Regions from separate parts of the Clostridium nitrophenolicum genome, predicted to be linked through region 1. Evidence: riboswitches for the same ligand, from Rfam matches in the RefSeq annotation. Region 1 holds a riboswitch; the other holds the start of a gene.
What was found. Region 1 has a riboswitch for glycine ahead of gcvT (glycine cleavage system aminomethyltransferase GcvT). Riboswitches for the same ligand answer to the same signal wherever they lie in the genome.
Positions count from the first base shown of each region.

Region 2: it holds a riboswitch for glycine, as region 1 does, so the genes downstream of both, ACZ5N4_RS00765 (GrdX family protein) here and gcvT (glycine cleavage system aminomethyltransferase GcvT) in region 1, are expected to answer to the same signal.

Region 1 is NZ_AP042469.1:3,036,419-3,045,327, reverse strand. It holds gene purF (amidophosphoribosyltransferase) at 1-1,272, shown strand, start outside; gene ACZ5N4_RS14445 (PilZ domain-containing protein) at 1,338-2,030, shown strand; glycine riboswitch at 2,325-2,423, shown strand; gene gcvT (glycine cleavage system aminomethyltransferase GcvT) at 2,586-3,692, shown strand; gene gcvH (glycine cleavage system protein GcvH) at 3,734-4,117, shown strand; gene gcvPA (aminomethyl-transferring glycine dehydrogenase subunit GcvPA) at 4,119-5,462, shown strand; gene gcvPB (aminomethyl-transferring glycine dehydrogenase subunit GcvPB) at 5,462-6,913, shown strand; gene ACZ5N4_RS14420 (threonine/serine exporter family protein) at 7,075-7,833, shown strand; gene ACZ5N4_RS14415 (threonine/serine exporter family protein) at 7,830-8,273, shown strand; gene ACZ5N4_RS14410 (M20 family metallopeptidase) at 8,347-8,909, opposite strand, start outside.
Region 2 is NZ_AP042469.1:140,152-149,060, reverse strand. It holds gene grdB (glycine reductase complex selenoprotein B) at 1-105, opposite strand, end outside; gene grdA (glycine/sarcosine/betaine reductase complex selenoprotein A) at 150-614, opposite strand; gene ACZ5N4_RS00780 (glycine/sarcosine/betaine reductase component B subunit) at 733-2,019, opposite strand; gene trxA (thioredoxin TrxA) at 2,166-2,498, opposite strand; gene trxB (thioredoxin-disulfide reductase) at 2,514-3,434, opposite strand; gene ACZ5N4_RS00765 (GrdX family protein) at 3,706-4,083, opposite strand; glycine riboswitch at 4,227-4,291, opposite strand; glycine riboswitch at 4,292-4,471, opposite strand; gene ACZ5N4_RS00760 (DegV family protein) at 4,817-5,656, opposite strand; gene ACZ5N4_RS00755 (tRNA (cytidine(34)-2'-O)-methyltransferase) at 5,672-6,139, opposite strand; gene ACZ5N4_RS00750 (N-acetylmuramoyl-L-alanine amidase family protein) at 6,823-7,494, opposite strand; tRNA gene ACZ5N4_RS00745 (tRNA-Leu) at 7,892-7,975, opposite strand; gene ACZ5N4_RS00740 (VanW family protein) at 8,128-8,909, opposite strand, start outside.

The DNA of each region.
Region 1 (8,909 bases):
GATATATCTTCTTTGTTATATACTGCACTTAATGCTCTGCAGCATAGGGGGCAAGAAAGCTGTGGTATAGCTGTTGCTGATAGTGACAATATAAGTTGTTATAAGGGGATGGGACTTGTTTCTAATGTTTTTAATAAAGGAAATTTTAGCGAGATTACAGGTAATTCAGCAATAGGGCATGTACGATATTCAACTTGTGGAGATAGTAATATAATAAATGCGCAGCCCATAATAAGTGGGAGTATTGCAATTGCCCACAACGGGAATTTAACAAATGCTAAAGAGCTGCGAGCTAATTTAGAGGCAAAAGGTGTGAAATTTAATACCACAACAGATTCAGAGGTAATATTAAAATTAATAGAAAACAGCGAGTGTGAAACACTAGAAGATGCAATATTAGAGGTTATAAAACAAATAGATGGAGGATATTCAGTATTGCTTTATACTGGAGAAAAGCTATTTGGATTCAGAGATCCAAAGGGAATTAGGCCACTTTGTATAGGAACACTTAATAACTCCTTTGTTTTATCCTCTGAAAGCTGTGCACTAGATTCTATTAAGGCTGAATTAATAAGAGATGTATATCCTGGAGAAATTATTACAATAGATTCTACTGGAATGAAATCAATAAATTATTGTAAAAAATTTAAGCACTCAATTTGTGCTTTTGAGTACATATATTTTGCTAGGCCGGATAGTATAATTGACAGAGTAAGTGTCTATCAATCAAGAATTAATGCAGGAAGAGCTCTTTGGGATGAATGTCCTACTGAATCAGATATAGTTATAGGCGTTCCTCAGTCTGGAATTTTGTCTGCCATTGGATTTGCAAAGTCATCTAGTATTCCCTATGATGTAGGATTTGAAAAAAATGAATATGTAGGAAGAACTTTTATTGAACCCTCTAAAAAAATAAGGCAAGCTAACCTGGAACTTAAACTAAATGTGATAAAAGACTCCGTTAAAGGCAAGAGAGTAATTGTAGTGGATGACTCTATTGTGCGAGGAACTACAAGTAAAAGAATTGTACAATTATTAAGGAATGCAGGCGCAAAAGAGATACATTTTAGAGCTGCTTCTCCTATTATAAAATATCCGTGCTTTTGGGGAATCAATACTTCTAATAGTCATGAGTTAGTCGGTTCTAGATACAGTATAGATGAAATAAAAGATCTCATTGATGCTGACAGTTTACAATATCTAAGTATTGAAGGTTTACTGAAATCTATTGGTAAGAAGAAAGATATTTGTCTTCAATGCTTTATAAAATAGAAATATTTCCATTTTTACTGTATAATATAAACTACATATTTATGCTGTTAAGGGGATGTGGCTAGATGGTGGATAAATTTGTTAACTTGAATTGTTGTAATAAAGTGCTTCAGTTGATGCACGAAAGTAGAAGCTGTACAGGGGTTATAAAAACCGTTTACAAGGAATGTATTCTTGTAAGCGTCGATTATTATGAGCATTTTATTTTTCCAGTAGATAAACATATAGAACTTATAGTATTACAAGAGAATGAACTGTTTCTTTGCAAATCAACTGTTTTAGGAATAAAAAACAATGAAGAATACATACATCTTGTACTAAGTCCTCCTAAGATAATAAGACTTATTGACAGAAGAATGTACCATAGAATTCCAATTAACTTGAAGATTTCATACCTACCTTTAGCTGCAGGTATTCATTATTACTCAATATCAGATATATCAACTGAGATACTTGCAAGAAATAGATTCAAAGCTGGCATTATAACTGATATAGGTGGAGGAGGATTAAAACTGCAGTGCTCTGATAGCTTAGACGTTGGAAGTCAAATAATAGTTTGCATAAATGTAAATTGCAGACTGTCTCTTCTCAGTAAGATAACAAGAAAAGAAGTTATCTCAGATCCTGATGGAACTATTTATCTCTATGGAATTTATTTCGATATTATAACAGAAAAAGAAAGAGAAAAAATAATAGAGTTTATTTTTGAAAACGAAATTTATTTAAGAGCTAAAAATAGAAAAAATGGTACAGAATGATTTATTACATATAAGGAATATTTTTGCAAAATGCTAAATAATATTAAATGTAAATGAAAATAATCTACTATTAGCTTTTTAACGATAGTTTGATATTTATTAAATGAGTACTTTATTAATATGCTAATATTTACTAAAAGAATTAACATATCATTAAAAAATCTCACTATAAAAAGCATATATAGAAATAATTTGAATATTGGCAATTTTATGAAGTTAACTTTTTAACTATTATTGAAAATAATTACAGAGAGCAATATAATTAACTTGAAAATAAAATTTAATATTTTTCGGATGACTACAGTGTGAGATAACATCTGTTAACCGAAGGAGCAATGATATAGTACCACGGCTATATTAGAAACTCTCAGGTAAAAATAACGTTGTAGGACGAAACTCTGAAAAGACTGTTTTAAATAGCAGAACCAACGGTGTAAGATATGGTTATATATCGAAACTCTCAGGTAAAGAAACAGAGGACATGTGGGCTAACTTAAAGTTTGCCTTCATGTCCTTTTTATTTGTTGTACAAAAAATTATAGGGGGTATTGAAGTATGGAAGGATTAAAGAAGACTCCGTTGTTCAATTCTTACGAAAAATATGGTGGCAAAATTATAGACTTTGCTGGTTGGGCTCTACCAGTGCAATATGAAGGTATAATAGCTGAGCATGAAGCAGTGCGCACGGCGGCTGGGTTATTTGATGTTTCCCATATGGGAGAAGTAGAGATAATTGGAGAAGATGCTTTTAAATTTGTTCAAAACTTAGTGACAAATGATATAGCTGTATTAGAAGATGACCAAATTTTATATGCTTTTATGTGTTATCCAGATGGAGGAGTTGTTGATGATTTAATAGTTTATAGATTTAATGAAAATCACTTTTTTTTAGTAATAAATGCTGGAAATATTGAAAAAGATTTTGATTGGATGTTAAAAAATAAAGATGAATTTGAAGTAGATATAACAAATATCTCATCATCTATTGCTCAACTTGCAATTCAAGGACCGAAAGCTCAGGCAATACTTCAAAAGCTTACAAATACAGATCTAGAAGACATTAAATTTTTCTTCTGCAAAAGAGGCATTTTAATAGGGGGGATAAAATGCCTAGTTTCCAGAACTGGCTATACTGGGGAAGATGGTTTCGAAATTTACACAGACGTTGAAAGTGTAATAGACTTATGGGATAGGATATTGGATGTCGGAAAAGAAGATGGATTGAAGCCAGTAGGGCTTGGCGCTAGAGATACTTTAAGATTTGAAGTTAATTTACCGCTCTATGGAAATGAATTGTCAGAATCTATAACACCACTTGAAGCTGGATTAGGATTCTTCGTTAAGTTGAACAAGGAGAATTTCATAGGTAAGGATGCTCTTGTAAAGCAAAAGAAGGAAGGCCTAAAAAGAAAAATAGTAGGGTTTGAAATGAAAGAAAAGGCTATTCCAAGACATGGATACGATGTTTTTGCAGAAGATGATAAGATAGGAACCGTTACAACTGGCTATCTTTTACCATCTATTAAGAAAAATATAGGTTTAGCCTTAATTGATTCAAAGTATTCTGAACTAGGAACTACCATCTTCATTAAGGTTAGGAACAAGCTTATTGAAGCTGAAGTAGTGGATAAAAGATTTTATAAAAAAAATTACAATAAGTAATCAATATTAAAAATATTTAATACTAAAAGGAGGATATTTATATGAAAATTTTAAATGAGTTATTGTATAGTAAGGATCATGAATGGGTAAAGGTTGAGGGGAATAAGGCTTATATAGGAATATCAGATTTTGCTCAGAATTCATTAGGGGAAATAGTATTTGTAGAGCTACCAGAGGTTGATACAGAATTTTCTAAAGATGAAGCCTTTGGAGTTGTTGAATCAGTAAAAGCGGCTTCAGATCTATTTATTCCTGTTGGAGGGAAGGTAGTTGAAATAAATGAAAAGCTGGGTGATAGTCCAGAACTAGTCAATGAAGATGCTTATGGCAGCTGGATGATAGTTGTTGAAATGTCAGATAAATCAGAAGTCGATGGCTTATTAAAAGCTGACCAATACGAAAAATTATGTAATAAGGGGGAATAGTATGCATCCATATTTACCGCTAACAGCGGAAGATAAAGAGCTAATGCTAAAAACAATAGGGGTAAACTCTATAGATGAATTATTTGCAGATATTCCAAAGGATGTTTGTTTAAATAGAAGCTTAAATATGAACAAAGGTATGTCGGAGTTAGAAGTTCAATCTTATTTTAATAGTTTAGCTGATTTAAATAAAAGCTGTAATGACTTAGTATGCTTTTTAGGTGCAGGAGCTTATGATCATTATATACCTTCTTTGATTAAGCATATGATATCAAGATCAGAGTTTTATACTGCATACACTCCTTATCAAGCAGAAATAAGCCAAGGAACTCTCCAAGTAATATTTGAATATCAAAGCATGATAGCAAATCTTACAGGAATGGAAGCTGCTAACGCTTCAATGTATGATGGAGCAACTGCTTGTGCAGAAGCAGCTCAAATGGCTGTAGATTCAACAAGAAGAAAGACTGTTATTGTTTCAAAAACTGTTCATCCAGAAACAAGAAAAGTACTAAAAACTTATTTGAGATTTAAAAATTTGAATTTAATTGAGATAGAAGAAATAGATGGCGTTACTGATGTAGAAAGACTTAAAGCTGAACTAAATAAAGATATAGCTGCAGTGATTGTTCAAACTCCAAATTTCTTTGGAATAATTGAAGAACTAACAGAAGTAGAAAAACTTGTTCACCAAAACAAATCCTTGCTTATTGTAAGCTGTGACCCAATATCTCTTGGGGTTTTAAAAAGTCCAGGAGAATATGGTGCAGACATAGTGGTAGGTGAGGGCCAATCCTTAGGAAATAGTTTAAATTATGGAGGACCTTATTTAGGTTTCTTAGCAACAACAAACAAGTATTTAAGAAAGATGCCCGGTAGAATAGTAGGTCAAACAACAGATAAGGAAGGTAAAAGAGGTTTTGTTTTAACATTACAGGCAAGAGAGCAACACATAAGAAGAGATAAAGCTTCATCAAATATATGTTCAAATCAAGCACTTAATGCTTTAACTGCTCTGATATATTTAACAACTCTTGGTAAAAAGGGCATAAGAGAAGTAGCGATACAAAGTATACAAAAATCCCATTATGCTTTTGAACAGATAATAAAGAGCGGAAAATACAATGCAGTATTTAATAAACCGTTCTTCAAAGAGTTTGCAGTAGCATCAAATAATTCTGTACAAGAGATAAATAATGTTTTATTAGAAAATAAAATTCTTGGTGGATATCAATTAGAAAAGGAATACCCTCACTACAAAAATTCAATGCTTCTTTGTGTAACTGAGAAAAGAACAAAGAGCGAAATCGACAAATTGGCATGTGTATTGGAGGGAATTAAATAATGAAGGAATATAATAAAATTATTTTTGAACTATCCAAAGAAGGAAGAAAAGCGTATTCTCTTCCTAGCTGTGATGTACCTGAAATAAGTATTGAAAAATTAATTCCTGAAGAGTTCCTAAGCAGCAAAGAGGCAGAGCTTCCAGAAGTTAGTGAGGTAGATGTAATTAGACATTTTACATTACTTTCAAATAAAAACTATGGAGTTGACTCAGGTTTTTATCCTTTAGGTTCCTGCACTATGAAATACAATCCTAAAATCAATGAAGATATGGCTTCAATACCTAAATTTTTGAATCTCCACCCATATCAACCAGAAGACACTGTGCAGGGAGCTTTAAAGCTAATGTACGAACTTAGTGGAAAGCTAGCAGAAGTAACTGGTCTTGAAGATGTATCTCTTCAACCAGCTGCAGGGGCACATGGAGAGCTGTCAGGACTTATGGTTATCAAGGCTTATCACGAAAAAAGAGGGGATTTTAAAAGAACAAAGATAATAGTACCGGACTCAGCCCATGGTACAAATCCAGCTTCGGCATCAGTGGCAGGATTTAGTGTAATAGAAGTTCAATCTGACTCAAGTGGAGCTGTAGACATTGAAAAGCTAAAAGCTGTGTTAAGCGATGAGGTAGCAGGTCTAATGCTTACTAACCCAAGCACCTTAGGATTGTTTGAAAAGAACATTGTAGAAATAGCTAAGCTTGTTCATGAAGCAGGGGGGTTATTATATTATGATGGCGCTAATATGAATGCTATTATGGGAAGAACAAGGCCAGGGGATATGGGATTTGATGTATGTCATTTGAATTTACACAAAACCTTCTCAACTCCTCACGGTGGAGGCGGACCAGGAAGTGGTCCAATAGGTGTCAGAAAAGACTTGGTAGAATTTTTACCAAAGCCATTAATATCAAAGAAAGATGATAAATATTATTTAGATTATAATAGACCTTACTCAATAGGAAAGGTAAAAAGTTTCTATGGAAACTTTGGTCTTATGGTTAGAGCATTTTCATATCTCTTAACTATGGGTGCAGAAGGCTTAAAAGAAGCAAGTGAGCTAGCAGTTCTAAATGCAAATTATATAAGAGCTAAATTAAAAGACCATTATGAATTACCTATAGATGATATATGTAAACATGAATTTGTTTTAGCTGGATTAAAGGATAATGACAGCGTGTCAACTTTGGATATAGCAAAGAGATTGTTAGATTATGGATATCATCCTCCAACAATTTACTTCCCATTAATTGTACAGGAAGCCATAATGATAGAACCTACAGAAACAGAAAAACTTGAAACCCTTGACGAGTTTATAAATGCAATGATTAAAATTGCTGAAGAATCAAAGGAAAATCCTGAACTTGTAAAATCAGCTCCAAATTGTACTGAGATTAAAAGGTTAGATGAAGTTAAGGCAGCAAGATCTCCAATATTAAGATGGAGTAAATAACCCAGTCTCCAGATTAAATTTAAAAAATACCATAAAAAACTCTAAGAGTTCTTAGGTTTTTTATGGTATTAAATTTTACTATAACTTAATAGAAATTACTATAAAAAATGATATAATATTACTGGCTATAAATAATTTAATGGATCATAAAGGAGTATAATATGGAAGCTAAACAAGTTTTAGAGATTGCGCTTTCTACGGGGCAAATGCTTTTAAGTAATGGCGCAGAAGCTTACAGAGTTGAAGAAACAATCGAAAGAATATGTAGTTCCTACAATCTAGAATGTGAATGTATGGTAACAGCCAAAGGCGTATTTATATCTCTCTTAGATGGTAATGATGAAAAGATAACTTCGCTGAAAAAAATTAGAATAAGACGAGTAGATTTATATAGAATAGAACTTATTAACTCTTTTTCAAGAAATCTTCAGCATAAACCTATGTCTTATGAAGAAGCAAAGCAAGTATTAAAAGATATAGATGAAGCACCTTACTTCAGCTTTCCAGTAAGACTTTTTGCTGCAAGTATGACTTCATTTGTTTATTCATTGTTCTTTAATGGGACAATCTATGATTCTATTGTTTCGGCCTTAGTAAGCATAGGAATTTACTATATGTTAGAGAAAATATCTAAAGTTGGATTCTTTCAGTTTTTCGAATTCTTTCTTTCTGGATTTATTATAGGAGGGTCAAGCATAATTGCTCAAAAGCTATTACCCTTTGTAAGTAAAGGAAATGTTATAACTGGTGCAATAATGATATTATTACCTGGTGTAGCCCTTACAAATGGTGTTAAGGATGTAATTTATGGTGACTTTGAATCAGGTATGGCTAAATTTGGTGAGGCAATGCTTATTATAACTGCTATAGGAGTAGGGATTGGTGCAGCATTGGCTATTGGAGTAGGTGTTAAATTATGATGAAACAAATAGTGTTAGCGTTTTTCGGTAGTATATTTCCTGTTATTCTTTTTAATATTGACAGAAAAAAGATAATATGGACTGGTTTTTGTGGAGCTATTGGTTGGGCAACTTATCTTGCAGTATATAAGTATACAATTAGTCCAGTTTCTGCATCCTTCGCAGGATCTTTCATTGTAGGTTTATACAGTGAATTAATGGCAAGAAAACTTAAAACTCCTGCGGTGCAGTTTTCAATACCAGGAATATTTCCACTTGTGCCTGGTATAACAGCATTTAATACTATAAATTACATAGTAGAACAAGATTATTCTGCGGCATATTCAAAGGGCATGCAAGCAGTAGCTGTAGCAGGAGCAATTGCATTTGGTATAATGCTTTCATCAACAACTTTTCGTTTTATTTCAAAGTTAATGAAGTCAAAAAAATTAGCACAATAGTTTAAAAGGCTGTATTCTTAAAATATAAAGGATGCAGCCTTTTTATTGAATTAAAAGTTTACTTTTTATAATTTTATAAACCACTACTAATATTTAGTATAAAATCTATAAGCATTTCTTCATATGTATAAATCGAATCTACTCTTATAAATTCATCATCACCATGCCAGTTTTGGCCTGTAGGTCCAAATTCTACAGCTGGTATATCATATTTTGAATAAAATCTAGTGTCTGCAGAGCCATGCTGACCGAATATTTCAGCATTATTATTGGCTATTTTAGTTATCGATTGGCTTAATTTTACTACGTATAAATCATCAACTTTTGTTTTTACAGCATCACCTATGGAGTGAATATTTACTTTAACGCCAGCTACTTCTTCAATTTGTCTTATTATTTCCTGAGGATCTTGTCCAGGAAGAAATCTTATATCAAGACACATTTTGCAGTAAGCAGGTACTTTATTATAAACATCTCCGCCTTCTATTTTTGATAGATTAATAGAAGGGCAGTCATAGAGCTCTGATTTCTCTTTTGCAAAAGGTAATTCTAAAATAGCGTTAAAGGCCTCATAAGCTTTAATTATAGCGTTAGTTCCCTGCCAAGGTCTACTTCCATGAGCAGATTTTCCGAAAA
Region 2 (8,909 bases), 2.9 Mb from region 1:
ACCAGGACCAACAAATCCTTCTCTAACTTCTGGTTTTATATCAGCTTTTTCTTCTCCGCCTATACCAGCGTAGAATTGGTTTATATAATGAACAACTTTAATCATTTCAGAATTCCCCCTTTTCCTAGGAATTTAAACACATTTTAGAATTAGTATTTTGAGTATTGAGTTCTAACATTCTTAACTTCTTCAATAATAGCATCTACGTCTAGAACCATTTCCATCATTCCGCACTGTTCATCGTAAACAGCTGCATCACATTCGTCCTTTATTTCTGGCTCAACAACATGATAAACTGCAAGACCTAATGCTATTCCAGCAAGTGGACCTGCAAAAGTTGGGTCTCCAGCACATACTGTTTCTGCTGAAAGTCCTGAAGCTTCTGCTTCTGCTCCTCCGATTACTACAACTACATTTTCTGCACCATGTTTTTCAGTTAAATCTTTTACTCTTTGTTGGATCTCCAGATCCATAGCTCCTGCGGCTGTTCAAACAAAGCATTCTGTTGATGCAAAAATTATTTCTGCTCCAGCTGACTTAACGCAAGCTTCTATCGCTGGTCCTGGTATTCCGTCTCTATCTCCTACAGCTATTACTTTTTTTCCTTGTAACATCTATATCATCCTCTCTTTCAAATTTAATATTACATTTATAATTTTTATTTTTTAATATCAGCTATTTTATAAAATCTGCTAATATTATTTAAGGATTCAGTCTATTTTATTTAAGCTATTAATATCCTTTTGCTGTTAAAGTGTTGAATCCAACTTCGCTTGTAGCTCCAGTTATAACCTGAATCTCAGCCTCTATTGATCCATCCGCTCTTAAGCTTCCTACGTGTCCACCTGCTATTACATCAGCAGCTTCAGGATGTCCTATTATCTTCTTCATTGCTGGTAATATTACAACTTCGTTAGCATTTCCACCAGTTACTACTGCATCACCTTTTGGTGTAGAGTCAGCAAGTGATTGTGAGCTTCCATCTTGGCCTGCATACTCGTCTGTAATTAATACAGTTTTTATTCCTAAATCAGTTATCTTGTTGCAGTTCATAACTAAGTCAGCATCTGGGTTACCAAAGCCTTCTTCTGAAATTATAACTGCATCTGCTCCTAAGAAGTGAACTAGCTTAGCAGTGTAGTTTGATGATCTTTCTTTATCTGCAAGATATACGTTTTCATTTGTGATTACGCAACCTAAGAAGTTGATGTCCTTACCATGTCTTTCATATAAATCTTCAATAACTGGATGATTCATATGAACATAGCTTGGGTTCTTATCGCAAGCTGATACGCAGTTTCCACTAACGATAGCTCCATCAAATACTTCTGTTGGATATATAAATGTTGGTATAATTTTCTTAGCATCTACGCCGTATACGTATGTATCATGTAGTAATCCTTGAGTTTGAAGCATATATACATATACAACCTTTGGTAGGTCTGGATATTGTTTAACTTGCTCTAGTAATGGTAGAGTTTCAAAAGTTTTCACTTCATCTGGCTCAACATTTCTAGCTGCTTCTCCAAGGTATGTTGCTGCTTTGAATCCAATTGTTCTTACAGCTTCTTCATGCTCATGTTGTTTAACGCCTTCTTTTGGCTCACAAATAACTACAAGGTTATTTGTCTTTGAGAATGGAGTATATCTAGCTCCCTCTCCGCTCATGTCTATAATTCCTTCTTGGAATCCAACTATTTTACCAGTAGTAACTACTGCAGCTCCCTTTAACACGTGAGTTCTTCCTGAACCAACTGTGTCAACCTTGCTTATAAAGCCTGGGAATATTCCACCTTTTCCCTCAACTTTTACTCTTGGTTCAATAACGTCTTTTACTGGAATTATTCTTGTCTCTTCACCTGGCTTTGCGATATCGAATTCTATACTTTTAACTCTTTCATCGCCACCAACTGCTTGTAATAACTCTTCTTTGTTTACATAAAGAACTCCATTTTCCACCTTTGTTGCAGCTCCAAATTGAACGTCCTTAATATAAATTTTTCCAATTTCTAAACGCAAAGTAGTCACCTCCAAATTTATTTCGATGAGAGTTGAACTTACATTCAACTCTCATTCGATTATTAATTAATACTAAAATGGGATTTGAGTGGTTAATTATTTATTTATTTATTTATAAAAAGTTTTGAACTTTTTATTTCAAATAATTATAGTGTTTCGTAGTAAGTTTTTATAAAGTTTTCTATATCATCTAATGTTGCTATTTTATCAGCAGTAATTGAGCTTACTTTTTCACCATTCTTATAGATTATCATTGTTGGTAATCCTAAAACTTTTTGTGATATAGCAAGTCTTCTTGCTGAACTTGTATTTAAGCTAGTGAATTTAATTTTATCACCATACTTATGTTCAAGTTCATGAACTCCTGGCATAAGTTGTTTACATATTTCACACTTATCTCCCCAGAAATCTACGAATACTGGTTTTTCAGTATAATTTACTATTTCAGCATCAAAATTTTCCTTAGTTAATTCTATCATTGATAAAACCTCCTTTTATTTGTGATTTTCTATATAGTGTTCAGCAGCTGTTGCAGCTATGGCTCCGTCTGCTGCAGCTGTTATAACCTGTCTTAATAGTTTCTTTCTTATATCTCCAGCAGCAAATACTCCTGGAATATTTGTTTTCATGTCATCATCAGTTACAATATATTGATTTTCCATTTCTATTTGTCCTTCAAATAACTTAGATATTGGATCATATCCAACGAATACGAAGCATCCATCAACCTTTAATTCGCTAGTTTCTCCAGTTTCTCTATTTTTTAAAACAAGACCTTCTAATATTTCATCTCCCAATGCTTCTTCAACAGTTGAGTTCCATATAAAGTCTATTTTTGGATTTGCAAATGCTTTTTCTTGTAGTGATTTCGCTGCTCTTAATGCATCTCTTCTATGTATTACAGTTACATGCTCAGCAAACTTTGTAAGGTATATAGCCTCAGTTATAGCTGAGTCTCCTCCCCCTATAACAGCTATATCTAGATCTGTAAAGAAGTCTGCATCACAAGTTGCACAGTAGGAAACTCCTTTTCCTCTTAATTCTAATTCATTCTTGAATCCTGAAAGTCTTGGAGTAGCACCAGTAGCTACTATTATTGTTTTTGCTTGATATGTTTCTTTTCTTCCTTTAACTACCTTTATGTCTCCTGACAATTCAACTTCTACTATTTCATCTTTAGCAAACTCAGTTCCGAATTCTTCTGCTTGTTTTCTCATTCTTTCACTTAGTGTTGAACCTGTGCAATCTTCAATAGATCCAGGATAGTTTTCAAGCTCATCTGTAGTTGTTGCCTGACCACCGTATTTCGCTCTCTCAATAAGTAAAGTTTTCATTCTTGATCTTGCAGCATAAAGGCCTGCTGACAGTCCTGCTGGACCACCACCGATTATTATTGTGTCATAAATCTGTGACATTTTTGTTCCCTCCCGCTTTTTAATATATTAATTACTTTTTAGATTCAATATCTATATATTAAGTACGCACTACTAAATATAATTGCAATGGTACTATTTTAAGCATACATTTATGCTATTATTCATTATTATGAAACTCCTTCTCCATACTGTCGAATGAGTAAGCGATCATCTCAAAATCAAAGATTTTGGATGCCTGCTTATGAAACTCCTTCTCCTATTGTCGAATGAGTAAGCGACTCACTCCAAATCAGAGATTTGAGTTCTCTGCTTAATTAAATGCATGATAGATTAAATCATAATCTATAAGTTGAAAGTCTTCTAGCACTTGCTTACTCCATTTTGGGATGCCAAACTTTTGAGTAAATTTCTCAGTAGCATATATACCTTCCTCTATATAATTTAAAGATTGTATATCTACGGATTCACTTTTGCCTTTTGATATAACAACTGTTCTGTAAGGAGTTTCATTAGGTTTTATACTACTCATTAAAGGATGTGTGAGTAATTTATGTCCTTTATGTATGTAATCTCTTACCTTTTTAAATACATCCATTGTATTGCCATTCACGTAATCGGTTTCATGACTACTGCTTAATTTTTCTCTGCTCATTGGATTATTAGTTACAATAATTACTGGCTCTATCATTTTTATTCTCCTTTTCAAAACGAAACTTTAACACCAACTATATCGTATATCAGATTGCATTCAATTAATATTTTAAACATTTTCTATTCAAAATATATTTCGACATTTTGATCTAACAAAAAACAGAGGCAGAAAGCATTCGCTTTTCTACCTCTGTCTATTAACCTGAGAGTTTTACTCCTTCGGTGCTTATCGCTTTCCAGAGACTTGTCCATTTTCGGTCCTTTTGCCTGAGAGCTTCATATTATTTAAGCAAAATAATACTTATTCCTTCGGCTATCCATTTAAGGATACCATATATTAGAACCTTATACGCTCTAATATATAGTAAGTAGATTATCAACGCAAAATTTGTTAAGTTTTCTACTTAATCTCCCGAAAATTTCATCCAACTTTATTAATTTTTTAACGTTTTCATTGACAACTTAATTATATAATAGTCAAACAAAAAATTCTATACATTTAGAACATATTAATTATTCAATTTTATTATAAGATCTATCTGCTTTTTCAATACCATTTTTCGCGAATATTTTGGTTATATTTCAATATATTTACAATTTATTCGCTAAAATCCTCAATAACCCTTGATATATTTCTTAATTTTCATTCAATAAAATTAAATATACAACAAAAAAACTTTGTTTGCAAGATTACATTTGTCAAACAAAGTCTTTTTAATTCCATATTGTTAATAAATTATAGATATTTTTTTAACAATATATCCGATTTATTAATGATTCTCTATAAAAAATACACCACCAGCCCTAGGTCCTGAGTGTATACCTACAACACATCCTACTTCACATTCTATAAATTCCTTATCTATTGACTTTAAAGATTCCCTTAAAGCATCTAATATCTCCTTATTTTCGACATGTAAAAGTATAGAGGCTTCTCCCTCTTTTATTCCTTTCTTATCTATATAATCTAAAATATATTTTATAGATTTCTTGTTGCCTCTTAACTTATCAATAACTACCATCTCACCATTTTCTACTGCTAGAATTGGTTTAATACCTAATATATTGCCTATAACCCCTGCGGTTTTAGATAATCTTCCACCCTTAACTAGATTGTCTAAAGCTTCAAAAGCAAGTACACTCTTTACATGTGGAATTAAAGTTTTGATTTCGCTTTCTATCTCTTTAATTCCTAATCCTGCTTCTTTTAACCTAGCCGCCTTAAGCACCAAAAGTCCAAGACCTGATGTAACATTTAAACTATCTATTACCACTATATCATCCGTTCCTAGCATTTCCTTAGCAATACATGCAGACTGATACGTTCCACTCATTTTAGAAGAAATATGTATAGAAACTATCTTGTATCCTTTTTCGCTATAACTCCTATAGCATTCTAGGAATCTTTGAGGATTAACCTGTGTTGTTCCAGGGAATTCATCGCTTTGCTCCATTTTTAATAGGAGTTCCTGTAAGTTTATATCTATTCTATCCTTATAGGTTGTTTCTCCAAAATTAATTAATAGCGGAAGCACTTCTATATCATATTCTTTTACTATTTCTTCAGGTAAATCAGATGTACTATCCGTTATTATCTTTATTTTTTCCATCAAGCTTATACCTTCCTATTTCATACTTGGAAAATCCATCTGCCTTAATGCCTCATATGCAATTATAGCAACAGTATTTGACAGATTTAAAGAACGGGTAGTTGTATTTATCATCGGAACTCTTATGTCCCTTTCAGGATCACTTTCTCTTATTCTATCAGGTAATCCTGCCGATTCTTTTCCAAACACGATGAAATCGCCAGGCTTAAAGTTTACTTCATGGTATGAGTTTTTAGCATGGGTGGTTGAGAAATAAAAAGTCGAATCCTTATACTTCTCTCTAAGCTCATCATAGGAATCATATATGGTTAAGTCTAAATCTTTCCAATAATCCAGCCCAGCTCTTTTAAGATGTTTTTCATCTAAGCTAAATCCTAATGGCTTTATTAAATGCAATTTACAACCTGTAAGCACACAAGTTCTAGCTATATTCCCTGTATTTTGTGGTATTTCTGGTTCAAATAATACTATATTTAAATTCAATTTATTCTCCTCCAATCAGTATGTTGTTATAGACATTCTATTACTCCATATATATTACTCCATAATATTATAACAGTAAAGCACTTCAATATACAGCATCTGTAATTCATAGTATAAAAATTATGTGATATAAGATCATATATAGGGATTAGGCTGAAAGTTAGCTTATACGCCGGTATATGTTTCCAAGCTTCAGCACGTTAAAAACTTTTAGCCAGTCTAAAGCTTGTGTTTCAAGACAACCTAAGAACTTTCGAGAACTCGCTGTGCTCAAACAACTCTAAAGTTCTAAGGTTCTCTTAAAACCCTTTACTAAGACTGGCACAAAGTTTTTAAATCTACTTCAGCTTTGGAAACATATCCCTCTGTATAAACTAACTTTCTAGTTACTTTTCTGATAGATATCTAACTTTGATAATTGACTTAACTAAGGTATTCATAGGAATACATCTGACAGTACATTTAATAATTTTATGTTAGCTCTTGGCGAAGCTACTTTAGAACATCATCAATCTTAAATACTGTTTGAGCATAGCGAGTTTATTTAAGATTGTTGATGTTCTTAGCGGCAAGCCTTAGAGATAACTAAAATTATTAACAGTACAGAAGAGGTATTCCTATGAATACCGTTAATAAGTCAAATACTTAGGTTGAATATCTATAAAAACTGCGTCGCAGTTTTTTTATTTTACCGATTCAAGATATTCTATGGTACCATTTGATATATTTTCAGCTAATCTTTTTAATACATCTTCTTTTGACAACTTTTCTCTATCCTCCTCATTAGTTATAAATCCACATTCAACCAAGACGCAAGGTATTTTACTATACCTAAGTACTGCAAAGTTTTCTCTTCTTATACCTTTATTTTCCCATCCATCATCTTTTATAGCTTCTTTTTCTATAATTTGTGCAAGCTTCATTCTTTCATCTTTTTGGTAACCATTTGCATCGTAGTAATATGTAGTTATGCCTTTAAAAGTGATATCATTAATAGAATTTATATGGACCGAAATAAATGCATCTGCATTTGCCTCATTAACTTTCTCTCCTATTTTTTTTAGAGGTATAAGCTTGTCCTCATTTCTTGTTAAAACTACTTTACATCCTTTATCTTTTAAATATGCTTCTGCATACTTTACTATCTTAAAGGTTAAATACTTTTCATACATATCTTTATAGCTCGTACCATTATCAATTCCACCATGTCCAGCATCTAGCACTATAGTATATTCCCTACTGGGCTTCTTAAATTTATTACTTTTATCTATAGCTTTAACCATAGGTGAATACGGCTCACCTAATACCTTTTCATAAACCGGATTTATGGCTTTCCCAAATAATAACATTATCATAGTAAAAAAAATACAAGAAAATAAAAACCTTTTCCTGTTGCCAATTCTCATATTCTCACTATCCTTTTTAATAAATTTTAGAATAACTAAACTCAATTAATTGTAAAACATAATTATATTATATACAAATTTTGGAATATTTTCAATATAACTCAATATATTTATAAGTTACATATTTGTAAACATACTACAGGGGTACTAGACGGTCAGTTAATTTATACCTTGGGCTATGTTTCCAAAGCTTCCGTCCGTTAAAAACTTTTAGTCAGTCTAAAGCTTGTGTAGAGCTTCACGGCCGAAAATTGACTTAAACCTTGAATTATATAAAAAAAAACAAACAAGTACTTCATTCTAAAATATATGAAGCCCTTGTTTATTTTACTCTACAATAACCTGATGCGGATAACAGGATTTGAACCTGCACAAAGTCTCCTTCACTAGAACCTGAATCTAGCGCGTCTGCCAATTCCGCCATATCCGCAAGTTTGAATAAATTTACAATTATATTATACCATAATATTCCACTATGACAATGCTTTTATGTAAAAAAGGCACTTAGAAGAGGAATTTAAAAGGACTAAGTCCTGTATAATACAAGATTTAGTCCTTGAATGTTGCTTAATTAAACTTTGCCTAACTTTTTGGAGTTGTTCCACTTGTTTTGGGCTGTTCACTTGTTTTTGATGGTTCACTTGTTTTTGGCGGTTCACTTGTTTTGGGTGGTTCATTTGCTTTTGGCGGTTCAATCGTTTTTGGCGGTTCAACCGGCTTTTTAGTACCTCTTTTTATAACTCCATCCACTGGCTGATAAAAATCATATGCTATAACATCTTCACTTATCAAACTGCCATTCTTTGTAGTTCTTTTTGTAACTTTTACCTTGTAGCCTGTATAAGGAGCTTGAACTTGTTGAGTTTGTCCATCTGGTAATGTTGGATCATCTACATACTTTACTCCCGGTTGTATAGTCTCATAAACTTCTGATTTCACCTCAGTTACTACATCACTTAAAGAAGAATTCGTATATACATTGAATGTAACATTTCCTCCAGAAGCATCTCCTTCAATATATATTGGATAATCAAAAGTATTTTTAAATTTATAGTCTAAATTACCATAGTCAACGGTAGCATCCATTCCAAGTGGCACATAGTGCGATGGTAGTGTATGATGAGCTCTTTCAACAGATTTTATATTAGCTCTAAGTACTGCATTGTATAATGTTGTGGATACCTGGCATATTCCGCCACCAAGTCCTGAGTCTATTTGGTTTCCAATAATAACTGGGGCTGCTTGATATCCCTTTTCCGCAGTTCTTTCTCCTACCACATCATTAAAACTGAAAGTATCTCCAGGCATAAGTATTTTACCATTTATAATATTTGTAGATAGACTTATATTATTAGCCCTTTCTC